2 regions of the Streptomyces sp. NPDC029151 genome follow, and region 2 is predicted to be linked to the other one. Evidence: predicted binding sites of a transcription regulator. Region 2 holds the regulator's gene; the other holds the start of a gene.
The links. Region 2 encodes HspR, which represses chaperone genes until heat shock. Its sites were predicted from a motif close to TTGAGNNNNNNNNNCTCAA; they were not measured.
Positions count from the first base shown of each region.

Region 1 (8,803 bases), on a different contig from region 2:
CGGGAGGGGGCCCTCGCGGTCGAGCAGGGCGCGCAGGTCGAGGCCGGCCACGAAGCACATGGCGATGTACAGCACCCCGTCCGCCTCGCCGGCCTCGAAGACCGGCACGATGTTGGGGTGGTCGATGGCGGCGGCGACCCGGGACTCCTGGGCGAAGCGGCTGCGGAAGGCCTCGTTGCGGGTGTACTCGGGGGCGAGCAGCTTCAGGGCGACCGTGCGGCCGAGGCGCAGGTCCTTGGCGCAGTAGACGACGGCCATCCCGCCACGGCCGAGTTCGCGTTCCACCCGGTAGCCCGCGATCTCGGCCCCGATCAGGCCGGAGGCGCTGTCGGGAGCCCACGTCACGTCTGAATTCTACCGATTGATCCCCTTCCGGGCCCATGGCGGGGACGGGAACGGCGCGCACGGGAAAGGCCCGGGCCTCCCTCACGGGACCCGGGCCTCCCGCGTCCGGACGCTCGCACGGAGCTCGCACGGAGCTCATCCGGACGCTCCTCCGGGAGCGGCCGTCACGCCGCGACCGGAACCTCCGGCGCCGACTCGCTCGTGGCGGGCGCGAGCGCCAGCTCCAGGACCTGGCGGACGTCGGTCACGGCGTGGACGTCCAGCTTGTCCAGCACCTCGGCCGGGACGTCGTCCAGGTCCGGCTCGTTGCGCTTGGGGATGATCACGGTGGTCACCCCGGCGCGGTGGGCGGCGAGCAGCTTCTGCTTCACCCCGCCGATCGGCAGGACCCGGCCGGTCAGCGAGACCTCGCCGGTCATGGCGACGTCGGTGCGGACCAGGCGGCCGGAGAGCAGCGAGGCGAGGGCCGTGGTCATCGTGATGCCCGCGCTGGGGCCGTCCTTCGGCACCGCGCCCGCCGGGAAGTGGATGTGCACGCCCCGGTCCTTGAGGTCGGCCACCGGCAGCTCCAGCTCGGCGCCGTGGCTGCGCAGGAAACTCAGCGCGATCTGCGCCGACTCCTTCATCACGTCACCCAGCTGGCCGGTCAGGGTCAGCCCCGCCGCGCCCGTCTCCGGGTCGGCCAGGGACGCCTCGACGTAGAGCACGTCGCCGCCGGCACCGGTGACCGCGAGGCCGGTCGCCACACCGGGCACGGCCGTACGGCGCTCGGCCGGGTCCTGCGCGGACTCGGGCACGTGGTGCGGCCTGCCGATCAGCGCGCGCAGGTCGCCGTCGGTGACCGTGAACGGCAGCTCCCGCTCGCCCAGTTCGTGCTGGGCGGCGATCTTCCGCAGCAGCCGGGCGATGGACCGCTCCAGGGTCCGCACGCCCGCCTCGCGGGTGTACTCGCCGGCGAGCTTGCGCAGCGCGCTCTCGTCCAGCGTGACCTCGTCCTTGTCCAGTCCGGCCCGCTCCAGCTGGCGCGGGAGGAGGTGGTCGCGGGCGATGACGACCTTCTCGTCCTCGGTGTACCCGTCCAGGCGGACGATCTCCATCCGGTCGGCGAGGGCCTCCGGGATGGCCTCCAGGACGTTGGCGGTGGCGAGGAAGACCACGTCGGACAGGTCCAGCTCGACCTCCAGGTAGTGGTCCCAGAAGGTGTGGTTCTGCGCCGGGTCGAGCACCTCGAGGAGGGCGGCGGCCGGGTCGCCCCGGAAGTCGGAGCCCACCTTGTCGATCTCGTCCAGCAGGACCACCGGGTTCATCGACCCGGCCTCCTTGACGGCGCGCACGATCCGGCCGGGCAGCGCGCCGACGTACGTACGGCGGTGGCCGCGGATCTCGGCCTCGTCGCGGACGCCGCCGAGGGCGACCCGGACGAACTTGCGGCCCATGGCGTGGGCGACACTCTCCCCCAGGCTGGTCTTTCCGACACCGGGGGGACCGACCAGGGCGAGTACGGCACCGCCGCGCCGGCCGCCGATGACGCCGAGCCCGCGGTCGGTGCGCCGCTTGCGCACGGCCAGGTACTCGGTGATGCGCTCCTTCACGTCCTCGAGACCGGCGTGCTCGGCGTCCAGCACCGCCTTCGCGCCCTGGATGTCGTAGGCGTCCTCGGTCCGCTCGTTCCACGGCATCTCCAGGACCGTGTCCAGCCAGGTGCGGATCCAGGAGCCCTCGGGCGACTGGTCGGAGGCGCGCTCCAGCTTGTCGACCTCCTTCAGGGCGGCCTCGCGGACCTTCTCCGGCAGGTCGGCGGCCTCCACGCGGGCGCGGTAGTCGTCGGACTCCTCCCCCTCCTTCTCACCGTTGAGCTCCCGCAACTCCTTGCGGACCGCCTCCAGCTGACGGCGCAGCAGGAACTCGCGCTGCTGCTTGTCGACGCCCTCCTGGACGTCCTTGGCGATGGTCTCGGCCACGTCCTGCTCCGCGAGGTGGTCGCGCAGCTGCTGCGTGGCGAGCTTGAGGCGGGCCACCGGGTCGGCCGTCTCCAGCAGCTCGACCTTCTGCTCGGTGGTCAGGAACGGCGAGTAGCCGGAGTTGTCGGCGAGGGCCGACACGTCGTCGATGGCCTGGACGCGGTCCACGACCTGCCAGGCGCCGCGCTTCTTCAGCCACGTGGTGGCGAGCGCCTTGTACTCCTTGACCAGCTCGGTCACCTGGCCGGGCAGCGGCTCGGGAACGGTCTCCTCGACGCGGGCGCCCTCGACCCATAGGGCGGCGCCCGGTCCGGTGGTGCCGGCGCCGATGCGGACCCGGCTCCGGCCGCGGATCAGGGCCCCCGGGTCACCGTCGGCGAGCCGGCCGACCTGCTCGACCGTGCCGAGGACGCCGGTCCTGGCGTACGTGCCGTCGACGCGCGGCACCAGCAGCACCTTGGGCTTTCCGGGTTCGGAACGGGCGGCGGCCTGCGCGGCCTCCACCGCGGCCCGCACCTCGGCGTCGCTCAGGTCCAGCGGAACCACCATCCCGGGCAGCACGACCTCGTCGTCGAGCGGCAGCACGGGCAGGGTCAGCGTGAACGCCGGTGACTCAGCAGCCATGATTTCCCCTTCGGCAGTCAACTTGAGCTATGCCGACTCAATGTTCTGGCGCGGCCCATTGTTCCCGAGGGAGTGTTCGCTCTGAGCGATCATGGGCGTCGAAAGGGTGCCGACGGCGGAGCACACGCGCCGCGCGGGTGCCTCGCGGCCGGTCGGGCGGTGGGCCGGCCGGTCAGGCCGGCCCGCGCCGGCGGCGCACGAGGGGCCAGGCGGACACGCCGATCGCCAGGGCGATCAGGTGGCCCCAGTCGGTCAGGGGATCCGCGTACGCCAGCAGGGCGTCCAGGAGCGCGCCACCCACCAGTGCCAGCAGGGGCCAGCGCAGCCACGGGCCGAGGAGGCCCGCCAGCGCCCCGGCACTCGCGGCCACGCCGAAGCTGATGCCGTAGTCCAGGCGGTGCAGCGAGGATCCGGGCAGGTGGCCGGCGAGGACGGCGAGGCCCACCGGGACCTCGGTGGCGAGGGTGGCCAGGACATGGCCGGCCAGGAAGACGCCGGCGGCGCGCAGCGCGCCCGCCCGCCGCTCCAGCGCGGTGAGCACCAGCACGAAGCCGAGCGCGTACGGCGACAGGAGCCCGCCCGCGACCCACAGCGCGCTCGCCAGGAGCACCGGCACGGGCGCGCCGACCAGGTGGGCCACGTCCGTGCTGGACTCCTGGTGCAGGGCGTGCACCAGGCCGGGGTCGGCGAGGGCCGCGACCAGGGAGGTGACGGCCAGCACGGCCGTGTAGGCGAAGGTGAACGGGGTGCCGGCGGGCGTGGGCAGCAGGCGCCACGGACGGGGCAGCGGACGGGACGGGCGTGCGGCCGGAGCGGGGGGCGCGGCGCCGCGCTGGCGGGGTATGCCGTCGAGCAGGCCCGCGAGGACCGGGGGCGCGGCGGCCGTGCCGTCCGCGAGGGGCGTCCCCGGCGCGGGTGGGGACACGCCCTGCGAGGGGCCCGTCGTGCTCCGTTCCACGGTGAGGCGCTCCTTCCGTCGCGCCCCACCCTCCGTGCCCGGTGTGCCGCTGTCTATGACCGACGCCACCCGGGAGCGGATTCACGGCAACCTCTCACCGGCCTCCCGCGTCCGGCTCCCGGCCCTCGGCACACGTTGGGGGGCGTCCTGCGCAATTCCCGTGAACGCTAGACGCCGTTCGAGCAGGATGGGGGCATGACTGCCGTGTACGACTCTCCTGTGGTCCTTGACCGGCGCGACGGCCCGTACGGCGAGGTGGTGCTGCGCAGGCACGGCGCGCTGCTGCAGATCATCGCCAACGGCTGTTTCCTGATGGACACCTCCGACGGCCGGTCGGAGCGCCTGCTGGTCGACGCGGCCCGTGCCGCGCTGGACGGACGGCCGGCGCCCTCGGTGCTGATCGGCGGGCTGGGCGTGGGATTCTCGCTCGCACATGCCGCCACCGGGTCCGGCTGGGGGCGGATCACCGTGGTGGAGCGGGAGCCCGCCGTGATCGGCTGGCACCGGGACGGACCGCTGGCCGAGGTGTCCGCGGACGCGCTCGCCGACCCGCGGACCTCGATCGTGGAAGCGGATCTCGTGACCTACGTCAATGAGACATCGGACACGTTCGACGCGCTGTGCCTCGACATCGACAACGGGCCCGGCTGGACCGTCACGGAGGACAACGACAGCCTCTACTCACCGGCCGGACTGGCCGCCTGCGCCCGGGTGTTGAGGCCCGGCGGGGTACTCGCGGTGTGGTCGGCCGAGCCCTCTCCGGAATTTGAAGGAAGCTTGCGGAATGCCGGGTTCCAGCAGGTGCGTACCGAAGAGGTCCCGGTTGCCCGGGGCGTTCCGGACGCCGTCCACCTCGGCGTCCGACCTGGATAGCGACAGCGCGGTGAGTCCCCGTAATGTGCTGCCCTGACGCGGATCATTCAAGCGTCAATCGCAGACATGGGATCACCCCACGGATTCCGGAAAGCAACAACAGGGGCGGGCGATGGAGCAGACACACACCTCCCAGAGCGGCGCGGCGACGACCACCCCGGGCGCACAGCGCCGGGTGCTGGTCGTCGAGGACGACCCGACGATCGTCGACGCCATCGCGGCCCGGCTCCGCGCCGAGGGATTTCTGGTGCAGACGGCGGCCGACGGTCCGGCCGCCGTCGACACGGCCGAGGCCTGGCAGCCCGACCTGCTGATCCTCGACATCATGCTGCCCGGCTTCGACGGGCTGGAGGTGTGCCGGCGGGTGCAGGCCCAGCGGCCGGTGCCGGTACTGATGCTGACCGCGCGGGACGACGAGACGGACATGCTGGTCGGGCTCGGCGTCGGCGCCGACGACTACATGACCAAGCCGTTCTCGATGCGGGAGCTGGCGGCACGCGTGCACGTGCTGCTGCGCCGGATGGAGCGGGCCGCGCTGGCCGCCGCCACGCCCCGCTCCGGCATCCTGCGCCTCGGCGAGCTGGAGATCGACCACGCGCAGCGCAGGGTGCGGGTGAAGTCCGAGGACGTCCACCTGACCCCCACCGAGTTCGACCTGCTGGTGTGCCTGGCGAACACCCCGCGCGCGGTGCTCTCCCGCGAGCAGCTGCTGGCCGAGGTGTGGGACTGGGCGGACGCCTCCGGCACCCGCACGGTCGACAGCCACATCAAGGCGCTGCGGCGGAAGATCGGCGCGGAGCGCATCCGTACCGTGCACGGTGTGGGCTACGCGCTGGAGACACCGACCCCGTGAGCCGCGACGGGCGCCAGGCCGCACGGAGGAGCCCCGGGACCCTCGGCGAGGACCCCTGGGGCGGCGTACGCCCGTTCTCGATCAAGACCAAGCTGGGCGCGCTGGTCGTCATCTCGGTGCTCATCACCACCGGTCTGTCGATCGTCGCGGTGCACACCAAGACGGAGCTGCGCTTCATCACGGTCTTCTCCATGATCGCCACACTGCTCATCACGCAGTTCGTGGCGCACTCGCTCACCATGCCGCTGGACGAGATGAACGCGGTGGCCCGCTCCATCTCGCAGGGCGACTACACCCGCCGGGTGCGCGAGAACCGCCGGGACGAACTCGGCGACCTGGCCCAGACGATCAACGTCATGGCCGATGAGCTGGAGGCCCAGGACAACCAGCGCAAGGAGCTGGTCGCGAACGTCTCCCACGAGCTGCGCACCCCCATCGCGGGGCTGCGCGCGGTGCTGGAGAACATCGTCGACGGGGTCACCGAGGCCGACCCGGAGACCATGCGGACGGCCCTGAAGCAGACCGAGCGGCTCGGCCGGCTGGTGGAGACCCTGCTGGACCTGTCCCGGCTGGACAACGGCGTCGTCCCGCTGAAGCTGCGCCGGTTCGAGGTGTGGCCGTACCTCTCGGGCGTGCTGAAGGAGGCCAACATGGTCGCCTCGGCGCGCGCGGGCATGGCCACCGGCTCGGGCAGCCACACCCGCACGGACGTCCATCTGCACCTCGACGTGTCGCCGCCTGAGCTGACCGCGCACGCCGACCCCGAGCGCATCCACCAGGTCGTCGCCAACCTGATCGACAACGCGGTCAAGCACAGCCCGCCGCACGGCCGGGTGACCGTGCGGGCGCGCCGGGGGCCGCAGCCGGAGTCGCTGGAGCTGGAGGTCCTGGACGAAGGCCCCGGCATCCCCCGGTCCGAGTGGCACCGGGTGTTCGAGCGGTTCAACCGGGGTGCCGTCACCCGGCCGCACGGCCCGGGCAGCGACGGCGGTACGGGACTGGGGCTGGCGATCGCCCGCTGGGCGGTGGATCTGCACGGCGGCCGGATCGGTGTGGCCGAATCCGAGCGAGGCTGCCGGATCATCGTCACTCTCCCGGGACTGACTTCCGTCCCGAGTTGACGTAGGGTCCGAACCGGAAGGACAAGATCCACGTCGGTCGCCGCCGCTCCGCGCAGCTGGACACGTGTGATCACAGGCAGGCCCGCGCCACCCGTCGAACGAAGGCGCGCCGGGTCCGGGCCGCCGCACCCTCTCACATGCGGAACCACGCTTGTTTCCCGCCATTTCAAGCCCTGAAACAAGATTCTTGATGTGACTTACGCGACGATGACCTTGCCCGACCTGACCTTCCCGGCCATGGAGGCGTAGCCTTTATTCCCGCTGTCCATCACCTTGTGAAGCGGAAGAGGGCGGTTGCCGCCGTGTCGCCACAGTCCCCCAGTAACTCGAGCATCTCCACCGACGACCAAGCCGGGAAGAACCCCGCTGCCGCGTTCGGTGCGAACGAGTGGCTCGTCGACGAGATCTATCAGCAGTACCTCCAGGACCCGAATTCGGTAGACCGCGCCTGGTGGGACTTCTTCGCCGATTACAAGCCGGGGGCTCCTGCCACCCCGGCCCCGGCGGGTACTGCGGCCACGGGGGCCGCAGAGACCACCACGGCCCCGAAGCCCCAGCCCGCGGCCCCGGCCCCCCAGGCCGCCGCCCCGGCCGCCCCCGCGGCCGCGAAGCCCGCCGCGGCCGCCGCTCCCGCGGCGCAGGCCGCCCCCGCCCCGGCCAAGCCGGCGACGCCCGCACAGGCGCCCGCTCAGCCGAAGGCGAAGCCCGGTGCAGGCACCGGCTCCACCGGAGCGGCCGGCGCCGCGCGGTCTTCGGCCGCCGAGGCCCCCGAAGGTCCCGAGTTCGTGACGCTGCGCGGTCCGTCCGCCGCCGTCGCGAAGAACATGAACGCCTCGCTGGAGCTGCCGACCGCGACGTCCGTGCGCGCGGTCCCGGTGAAGCTGCTGTTCGACAACCGGATCGTCATCAACAACCACCTGAAGCGCGCCCGGGGCGGGAAGATCTCCTTCACGCACCTGATCGGCTTCGCGATGGTGCAGGCCATCAAGGCCATGCCGTCGATGAACTGGTCGTTCGGCGAGAAGGACGGCAAGCCGACCCTCGTCAAGCCGGCGCACGTCAACCTCGGTCTGGCCATCGACCTGGTCAAGCCGAACGGCGACCGCCAGCTCGTCGTGGCCGCCATCAAGAAGGCCGAGACGCTGAACTTCTTCGAGTTCTGGCAGGCCTACGAGGACATCGTCCGCCGCGCCCGTGAGGGCAAGCTGACGATGGACGACTTCACCGGTGTCACGGTCTCCCTGACCAACCCCGGCGGCCTGGGCACCGTCCACTCCGTGCCGCGCCTGATGCCCGGCCAGTCCGTGATCATGGGCGTCGGCTCCATGGACTACCCCGCGGAGTTCCAGGGCACCAGCCAGGACACCCTGAACAAGCTCGGCATCTCGAAGGTCATGACGCTCACGTCGACCTACGACCACCGGGTCATCCAGGGCGCCGCCTCCGGCGAGTTCCTGCGCACCGTCGCCAACCTGCTGCTCGGCGAGAACGGCTTCTACGACGACATCTTCGAGGCGCTGCGCATCCCCTACGAGCCGGTCCGCTGGCTCAAGGACATCGACGCCAGCCACGACGACGACGTCACCAAGGCCGCGCGCGTCTTCGAGCTGATCCACTCCTACCGGGTCCGCGGCCACGTCATGGCCGACACCGACCCGCTGGAGTACAAGCAGCGCAAGCACCCCGACCTGGACATCACCGAGCACGGGCTCACCCTGTGGGACCTGGAGCGCGACTTCGCGGTCGGCGGTTTCGCCGGCAAGTCGATGATGAAGCTGCGCGACATCCTCGGTGTGCTGCGCGACTCGTACTGCCGCACCACCGGCATCGAGTTCATGCACATCCAGGACCCCAAGCAGCGCAAGTGGATCCAGGACCGCGTCGAGCGCCCGCACGCCCGCATGGAGCGCGAGGAGCAGCTGCGGATCCTGCGCCGGCTCAACGCCGCCGAGGCCTTCGAGACGTTCCTGCAGACGAAGTACGTCGGCCAGAAGCGCTTCTCGCTGGAGGGCGGCGAGTCCGTCATCCCGCTGCTCGACGCGGTGATCGACTCCGCCGCCGAGTCCCG
Region 1 covers NZ_JBVHWQ010000014.1:36,222-45,024, reverse strand. The annotation lists gene ACZ4VF_RS35195 (serine/threonine-protein kinase) at 1-345, opposite strand, end outside; gene lon (endopeptidase La) at 510-2,930, opposite strand; gene ACZ4VF_RS35185 (rhomboid-like protein) at 3,103-3,888, opposite strand; gene ACZ4VF_RS35180 (spermidine synthase family protein) at 4,084-4,761, shown strand; gene ACZ4VF_RS35175 (response regulator transcription factor) at 4,874-5,614, shown strand; gene ACZ4VF_RS35170 (HAMP domain-containing sensor histidine kinase) at 5,611-6,735, shown strand; gene ACZ4VF_RS35165 (multifunctional oxoglutarate decarboxylase/oxoglutarate dehydrogenase thiamine pyrophosphate-binding subunit/dihydrolipoyllysine-residue succinyltransferase subunit) at 7,038-8,803, shown strand, end outside.
Region 1: lon (endopeptidase La) is a predicted target of HspR. The motif match lies at 2,953-2,971, and genes of this name have one in related genera.

Region 2 (8,803 bases):
GGACCAGCCGGGCCGGGATGTCCTTGGCGGTGGGGCTGTCCACCCGGTCCTGGGTGAGGGCGTCGAACTGGATGTCCTTGCCCTGGATCTTGGTGACGGCCATCTGCGCGGCGGCCTCGGCCTCGTCCGGGTAGGACTTGTAGACGCTCATGTACTGCTCACCGGAGACGACCCGCTGCACCGCGTCCAGTTCGGCGTCCTGGCCGGTGATCGGGGGCAGGTCGGTGACGCCGGCCGCCTTCAGGGCCTTGATGACACCGCCGGCCATGCCGTCGTTGGCCGCGTAGACGGCGGCGATGTTGCTCTTGCCGATCTGCGCGATCGCCTTGGCCATGTTGGCCTCGGCGTTCTCCGGCTTCCACTCGGTGGTGTCGTAGCTCGCCGCGATGTCCACCTTGCCGTTGAGCTCGGAGAGCGCGCCCTCCTTGAACTGCTTGGCGTTCGGGTCGGTGGGCGAGCCGTTCATCATGACGACCTTGTCGGAGGTGTCGACGCCCGATCCGAGGGCCTCCAGCAGGGTGCGGCCCTGCACCTCGCCGACGAGTTCGTTGTCGAAGGAGATGTACGCGTCGATCGGGCCCTCGGCGAGCCGGTCGTAGGCGATGACCGGGATGCCCGCGTCCTTGGCCTTCTTCACCCCGTCGGCGACGGCGTGCGCGTCGACGGCGTCCAGCAGGATGACGTCCACCTTGGAGTCGATCATGTTCTGGAGCTGCTCGGACTGCCGGGCCGCGCTGGCGTCGGCGTTGGCGTACTCCACCTTGCCCTGCTTCTTGGTGAGTTCGGCCACCTTGTCCTTGATGATGGGGTAGTCGAACTTGTCGTAGCGGGTGTTCGACTTCTCCGGCAGCAGCAGGCCCACCGTGATGTCGTTGCCCTTCGTCGGGCTCGCGCTCGCGCCGTCCCCCGTCGCGTTCAGCACGCCGCAGCCGGCGAGCGAGAGGGTCATCGTGGACAGGGCCACGGAAATGGCGATACGACGCATGCGGGGCTCACTTCAGGTGCGTTTCCGGACGTGGGTGCTGCAATACGACCCAGGTGACTGAAAAGACAACGCTGAGCCCGTACCCGCCGTCAAGAAAAATCACTTAACGAGTGCGCAACACCACGCACAGCTGCATCTGTGAAGGTCGCGCGAAACCCCTTCAAGTGACCTTTACGGACCGTACACCCAAAGGGAGTTCACGGTTCCCGCACGGATCCGTACAACCCGCCCGGTACGTCACGGGTCGTGATCGCGGCGGCCCCGAACCGCGCCCCGACTCGCTCAGAGGACCGAATGAACTCAGCCAGACGTACGGCCGCCGCCGTGCTCGCCGCGTCCGCCACGGCGGCCCGGGCCACCCCGGACGGCGAGGAGCGCCGCGCCTTCGCGGACGCCGTGGACACGGGCGGGACGCACAAGGCGAGAGGGGCCCGGAAGTCCGGGCCCCTCTCGTTCCGCGACGGTGCGGGTCAGTCCTGTTGCTGCCGCTTCGGCCGCCACACCACCAGCGCACTGGTCTGCTGGACCTCCTGGTACGGCACCAGGTCGCGCCGGTAGGAGGCGTGCACGGCGGCCTCGCGCTGCTGCATCGCGGCCGCCGCGCCGTCCAGGGCGGCCTCCAGCTCGGCGACCCGGGACTGGAGGGCCGCGACCTGGTTCTCCAGTTCGATGATCCGCTTGATGCCGGCCAGGTTGATGCCCTCGTCCTGCGACAGCTGCTGCACCTGGCGCAGCAGCTCGATGTCACGGGCCGAGTAGCGGCGGCCCCGGCCGGCGGTGCGGTCCGGGGAGACCAGGCCCAGGCGGTCGTACTGGCGCAGGGTCTGCGGGTGGAGTCCGGACAGCTGGGCCGCCACCGAGATGACGTAGACCGGGGTCTCATCAGTCAGTTCGTACGGTGAAAAACCCCCGCGCTGACGGGGACGACGGCCGTCCATCACTCTCAAGCTCCCTTCGCGGCCTCGAACAGCTCCGCCCGCGGGTCCTCGCCCGCGGTCGCCTCGCGATACGCCTCCAGCGCGTCACGAGCCTTCCCCGACAGGTCCGTGGGGACACGCACCTCGACGGTGACCAGCAGGTCGCCGCGGGTGCCGTCCTTGCGGACCGCGCCCTTGCCCCGCGCCCGCATCGTGCGGCCGTTCGGGGTGCCGGGCGGCAGCTTCAGGGTGACGGCGGGGCCGCCGAGCGTGGGGACCCGCACCTCGCCGCCGAGGGCCGCCTCGGCGAACGTCACCGGCACGGTGACGGTGAGGTTGTCGCCCTTGCGCCCGAAGACCGGGTGCTCGCCGACGTGGACGACCACGTACAGGTCGCCGGCCGGACCGCCCCGCTCGCCGGGCGCGCCCTTGCCGCGCAGCCGGATCCGCTGCCCGTCGGTGACACCCGCCGGGATGCGGACCTGCATGGTCCGGGACGACTTGGCCCGCCCGCTGCCCTTGCACTCCAGGCAGGGGTGCTCGGCGATCAGGCCGCGGCCCTTGCAGTCGGGGCAGGGGTCGGTGAGCGAGAAGCCGCCACCGGAGCCCCGGGCGACCTGTCCGGTGCCGACGCAGGTCGGGCACACGCTGGGCGTGCCGTTCTTGTCGCCGGTGCCGGAACAGGCCTTGCAGGGCGCCTGGGAGGACATCCTGAGGGGCACCGTGGCGCCCTCGATGGCCTCCGTGAAGCTCAGCGTGACCTCGGACTCGATGTCCTGGCCCCGCCGGGGCTGGGTCCGCGGGCCCGCGGTGCCGCCGCGGTTGAACAGGCCCCCGAAGACGTCACCGATCCCTCCGCCGAAGCCTCCGCCCTGGGCGGCGCCTCCGAAGAGGTCGCCCAGGTCGAAGTTGAAGGAGCCGCCGGCCGTACCCGGTCCGGGACGGAAGCCGCCGCTGCCGAACAACGCGCGCGCCTCGTCGTACTCCTTGCGCTTCTTGGGGTCGCCGAGCACGTCGTTCGCCTCGGAGATCTCCTTGAAGCGCTCCTCGGCCTTGGCGTTGCCCTTGTTGGCGTCCGGGTGGAACTCGCGGGCGAGCTTCCGGTACGCCTTCTTGATCTCGGCCTCGGTGGCGTCCTTGGGGACGCCGAGGACCTTGTAGTAGTCCTTCTCGATGAAGTCCTTGGTGCTCATCCTCGACGTACCCCCTCTCCCGGCCTTCCCTCGGTCAACACGTCAGCCCTCGTCCGGGCCACCGCTCTCCTTGTCGTCGGCCGCCGGGGTGGACTCCTCGGCGCCCTCGGCCTTGACGGTCTGCGCGCCGGGCTGCGGCTCGGCCACGGCCACCCGCGCGGGGCGGATGGTGCGCTCGCCGATGCGGTACCCCGGCTGCAGGATCGCCACGCAGGTCGTCTCGGTGACGTCCGGCGCGTAGCTGTGCATCAGGGCCTCGTGGATCGTCGGGTCGAAGGGCTCGCCCTCCTTGCCGAACTGCTGGAGGCCCATCTTCGCGGCGACGGTCTCCAGCGACTCGGCCACCGACTTGAAGCCGCCGACCAGTTCGCCGTGTTCCCGCGCGCGGCCGATGTCGTCGAGCACGGGCAGGAGCTCGGTCAGGAGGTTCGCGATGGCGATCTCCTTGACCGCGATCCGGTCACGCTCGACCCGGCGGCGGTAGTTCTGGTATTCGGCCTGGAGCCGCTGGAGGTCCGCCGTACGCTCACTCAGCGCCGTGCGCACCTGGTCCAGCTGGGCGACCAGACCGGCGTTCTCTTCGTGTCCGTCCCCGGCCGGGGCCGCCCCCTCCTCGGGGGCGGCCTTCGGCTCGGCGTCGTCGGAGGTGGCGCCGGAGGGGACGTCGGGCTTCTCTTCAAAGCCCGGGGTCTCCTCCGTCACGCGGCACCGTCCTTGCGCTCGTCGTCCACGATCTCGGCGTCCACGACGTCGTCGTCGGCGGCCTTGGCACCGCCGGCGGCGGCACCCTCGGGACCGCCCGCGGCCTGCTGGGCGTCGGCGTACATCGCCTGGCCGAGCTTCTGCGAGACGCCCGCAACCTTCTCGGTGGCGGTGCGGATCTCGGCGGTGTCCTCGCCCTTGAGGGCTTCCTTCAGCTCGCCGACCGCGGCCTCGACCTCGGTCTTGATCTCGCCGGGGACCTTGTCCTCGTTATCCTTGAGGAACTTCTCGGTCTGGTAGACCAGCTGCTCGCCCTGGTTGCGGGCCTCGGCGGCCTCGCGGCGCTTGTGGTCCTCCTCCGCGTAGCGCTCGGCCTCCTCGCGCATGCGGTCGACCTCTTCCTTCGGGAGCGAGGAGCCGCCGGTGACGGTCATCTTCTGCTCCTTTCCGGTGCCGAGGTCCTTCGCCGTGACGTGCATGATGCCGTTGGCGTCGATGTCGAAGGAGACCTCGATCTGCGGGACGCCGCGCGGCGCCGGCGGCAGACCGGTCAGCTCGAACATGCCGAGCTTCTTGTTGTACGCCGCGATCTCGCGCTCGCCCTGGTAGACCTGGATCTGCACGGACGGCTGGTTGTCCTCGGCCGTGGTGAAGATCTCGGAGCGCTTGGTCGGGATCGTGGTGTTGCGCTCGATCAGCTTGGTCATGATGCCGCCCTTGGTCTCGATACCGAGGGACAGCGGGGTGACGTCGAGCAGCAGGACGTCCTTGACCTCGCCCTTGAGGACACCGGCCTGGAGCGAGGCGCCGATGGCGACGACCTCGTCCGGGTTCACACCCTTGTTGGCCTCCTTGCCGCCGGTCAGCTCCTTGACGAGCTCGGCGACGGCGGGCATACGGGTGGAGCCACCGACGAGGACGACGTGGTCGATCTCGTTGATGGAGATGCCGGCGTCCTTGATGACGTTGTGGAACGGCGTCTTGCAGCGCTCCAGCAGGTCGGCCGTCAGCTGCTGGAACTGGGCGCGGGTGAGCTTCTCGTCCAGGTGCAGCGGGCCCTCGGCGGACGCCGTGATGTACGGCAGGTTGATCGAGGTCTCGGTGGAGGAGGACAGCTCGATCTTGGCCTTCTCGGCGGCCTCGCGGAGGCGCTGGAGGGCCATCTTGTCCTTGGACAGGTCCACGCCGTGGCCGGACTGGAACTGCTTGACCAGGTAGTCGACGACGCGCTGGTCCCAGTCGTCACCACCGAGGTGGTTGTCACCGTTGGTGGCCTTCACCTCGACGACGCCGTCGCCGATCTCCAGCAGGGACACGTCGAAGGTGCCGCCGCCGAGGTCGAAGACGAGGATCGTCTGGTCGTCCTTGTCGAGGCCGTACGCCAGCGCGGCGGCGGTCGGCTCGTTGACGATGCGCAGGACGTTCAGACCGGCGATCTCGCCGGCCTCCTTCGTCGCCTGACGCTCGGAGTCGTTGAAGTAGGCCGGGACGGTGATGACCGCGTCCGTGACCTTCTCGCCCAGGTAGGCCTCGGCGTCCCGCTTCAGCTTCTGCAGGATGAACGCGGAGATCTGCTGCGGGTTGAAGTCCTTCCCGTCCAGCTGGATCTTCCAGTCGGTGCCCATGTGGCGCTTCACCGAGCGGATGGTCCGGTCCACGTTCGTGACCGCCTGGCGCTTGGCCACCTCGCCGACGAGCACCTCGCCGTTCTTCGCGAAGGCGACGACGGACGGCGTGGTCCTGGCACCCTCGGCGTTGGTGATGACGGTGGGCTCGCCGCCCTCCAGAACGCTGACGACGGAGTTAGTCGTGCCCAGGTCGATGCCGACCGCACGTGCCATGGTTGATTCCTCCAGCTGACTTGAGTGGAACAGGCTCAAGTGTGCACGAGGAGACCCGCCGGGTCAACAGACCTGAGTCAGCCAGGCTCAACTCTTATCCGCTCCTTACACGCAAGTGCCCGCTGACCTGCGTCGATGGCGGCCGACGCCCCTGAGGGGCGGGAATCAGAAGGAGCAACAGCACGGCGAGAACCACCCCGCCGGCCACCCACAGCACCGCCCGCTCCCCCGTCCACCCGGTGTGCACGAGCACCCCCACGAGCACCGAGGAGAAGGAGCCGGCGCCGAGCAGCACGACCGACCCCTGCGGGGTGAGCCCGAGCCGCCGCAGCCGGTGCGCGAGGTGGTCGGGGCCGCGCCGGAGCAGCGGACGCCGGGCCGCCCCCCGGGCGAGGACCACCAGCAGGGCGTCGGCGGCGGCGACGGCGCCGAGGCAGAACACCACCGCCGTGCTCGGCCCGATGTCGTACCCCGCGCGCGTGAAGACGACCGCCGAGGACAGCACGAACCCGGTGAACAGCGAGCCGCAGGCGCCGAGGCCGATCCGCGCGGGGTGCCAGTTGTGCATCAGGAAACCGGTGAGGGCGGCGGCGACCACGCTCAGCAGCACGGCGAGCCCGTCCATCACCTCGGCGGCGGCACAGGCCCCGGCGCCGAAGGCGGTGACCACCCCGACCGTCCCGGCCAGCCCGTCGGCGTGGTCGAGCCCCTTGAAGGCGAGGGTGGCGAGGACGATCCAGCCGACGGCCAGCAGCCCGCCCGGTACGCCCGTCTCGTCGTACGGCACCACGCAGGCCGCCGCCACGGCCGTACCGGCGACGAGCACGCGCGCGCGCAGCCGCCACACGTCCGCCACCAGGCCCAGTCCGGCCACCCCGACGGCGGCCGTGAGCAGCCCGCCGACCCCGTCCCCGAGCGGGGCGACCCGGGTCCACTCACCCATTCCGGCGACCAGGCAGGTGACGACCACGACGGCGAGGCCGCCGAGGAGCGGCAGGGGGCGCTGCCGTCGCCGGTCGAGGATTCCGGCCCTCAGGGCGGGCAGCCGGAGCGCCGCCGCGAGCACGGCGGTGCAGAGCAGGGCGGCGGTGGCGGCGGCGATCCCGTAGAGCACGGCTCTAAGGTAGGGGCGAAAGTATCAATTCGGGATGAATAACACGATCGGATTGCCCGCAGAAGGAGGACACAGGCCACCCTCAGCGACTCAGATCACCCCGCACTCTGCTGCATCCCGAAGGAAGATGGGGGTAGTCTCAGACGGACTACATAAGTTACCGCTTAGTAATGTCGGCCGCCTCAGGAGCCCCAATGCAACTCGCCGCGATCATCGTGTCGCTGGTCCTGATCGTGGTCGGCGTGGCACTGTTCGGCCGCGCCCTCCTCCAGATCTTCAACCAACTGCGGCTGGGCCAGCCGGTGCCGGCCGGCACGCGGACCAACGAGCCCGTACAGCGCACCCTCACCGTGGTCCGGGAGTTCCTCGGGCACACCCGGATGAACCGCTGGGGCATCGTGGGCGTGGCGCACTGGTTCGTCGCCGTGGGCTTCTTCACGCTGCTGCTGACGATCGTCAACGCCATCGGGCAGCTGTTCCAGGCCGACTGGATCCTGCCCGTCCTCGGCGACTGGGCGCCGTACAACATCTACGTCGAGTTCATCGGCACGATGACGGTCGTCGGCATCCTCGTCCTGATCGCGGTCCGCCAGCTGAGCCACCCGCGCAGGCCCGGCCGCAAGTCCCGGTTCGCCGGCTCCAACTTCGGCCAGGCGTACTTCGTCGAGACCGTCATCCTCGTCGTCGGTGTCTGCATCTTCATGCTGCACGCCCTGGAGGGCGCCCAGCACCACGTCGACGGCTACGAGGCCTCGTTCTTCATCTCCTACCCGGTCGTGTCGTGGCTGGAGGGCCTGGACGTCTCCACCCTCCAGAACCTCACCTACTTCTTCGCCGGCCTGAAGATCGCGACCTCCTTCATCTGGATGATCACGGTCGCCCTGAAGACCGACATGGGCGTGGCCTGGCACCGCTTCCTGGCCTTCCCGAACATCTGGTTCAAGCGCAACGCCACCGGCGAGACCTCCCTCGGCGCCCTGCTCCCGATGACCAGCGGCGGCAAGCCGATCAACTTCGAGGACCCGGGCGAGGACGACGTCTTCGGCGTCTCCCAGGTCGAGCAGTTCTCCTGGAAGGGCCTCCTCGACTTCTCCACCTGCACCGAGTGCGGCCGCTGCCAGTCGCAGTGCCCCGCCTGGAACACCGGCAAGCCGCTCTCCCCGAAGCTGCTGATCATGTCCCTGCGGGACCACGCGCACGCCAAGGCGCCGTACCTGCTGGCCGGCGGCGGCAAGACCATGGAGGGCGAGGAGAAGGCGAGCGAGGAGCAGCTCAAGGACGTCCCCGCCGCCGCGCTCGCCGAGGCCGAGCGCCCGCTGGTCGGCACCGCCGAGGAGAACGGCGTCATCGACCCGGACGTCCTGTGGTCCTGCACCACCTGCGGCGCCTGCGTCGAGCAGTGCCCGGTGGACATCGAGCACGTCGACCACATCGTCGACATGCGCCGCTACCAGGTCATGATCGAGAGTGCCTTCCCCTCCGAGGCCGGCACGATGCTCAAGAACCTGGAGAAGAAGGGCAACCCCTGGGGCCTGGCCAAGAAGCAGCGCCTGGAGTGGACCAAGGAGGTCGACTTCGAGGTCCCGGTCGTCGGCAAGGACATCGAGGACCTCACCGAGGTCGAGTACCTGTACTGGGTCGGCTGCGCCGGCGCCCTGGAGGACCGCGCCAAGAAGACCACCAAGGCCTTCGCCGAGCTGCTGCACATCGCGGGCGTCAAGTTCGCGATCATGGGCGGCGACGAGAAGTGCACCGGTGACTCCGCCCGCCGCCTCGGCAACGAGCCCCTGTTCCAGGAGCTCGGCATGGAGAACGTGATGGCCCTGAACACGGCGTTCGGCGAGGAGCTGGACGACGAGGGCAAGGTCGTCGCCGAGTCCGCGAAGCCGAAGTCGGCGAAGAAGATCGTCGCCACCTGCCCGCACTGCCTCAACACGCTCGGCAACGAGTACCCGCAGCTCGGCGGCGACTACGAGGTCATCCACCACACCCAGCTGCTCCAGCACCTGGTGGACGAGGGCAAACTGGTCCCGGTCACCCCGGTCGAGGGC
Region 2 covers NZ_JBVHWQ010000021.1:18,410-27,212, reverse strand. The annotation lists gene ACZ4VF_RS37780 (sugar ABC transporter substrate-binding protein) at 1-985, opposite strand, end outside; gene ACZ4VF_RS37775 (heat shock protein transcriptional repressor HspR) at 1,456-1,923, opposite strand; gene dnaJ (molecular chaperone DnaJ) at 1,929-3,095, opposite strand; gene grpE (nucleotide exchange factor GrpE) at 3,138-3,797, opposite strand; gene dnaK (molecular chaperone DnaK) at 3,794-5,638, opposite strand; gene ACZ4VF_RS37755 (MraY family glycosyltransferase) at 5,733-6,752, opposite strand; gene ACZ4VF_RS37750 ((Fe-S)-binding protein) at 6,947-8,803, shown strand, end outside.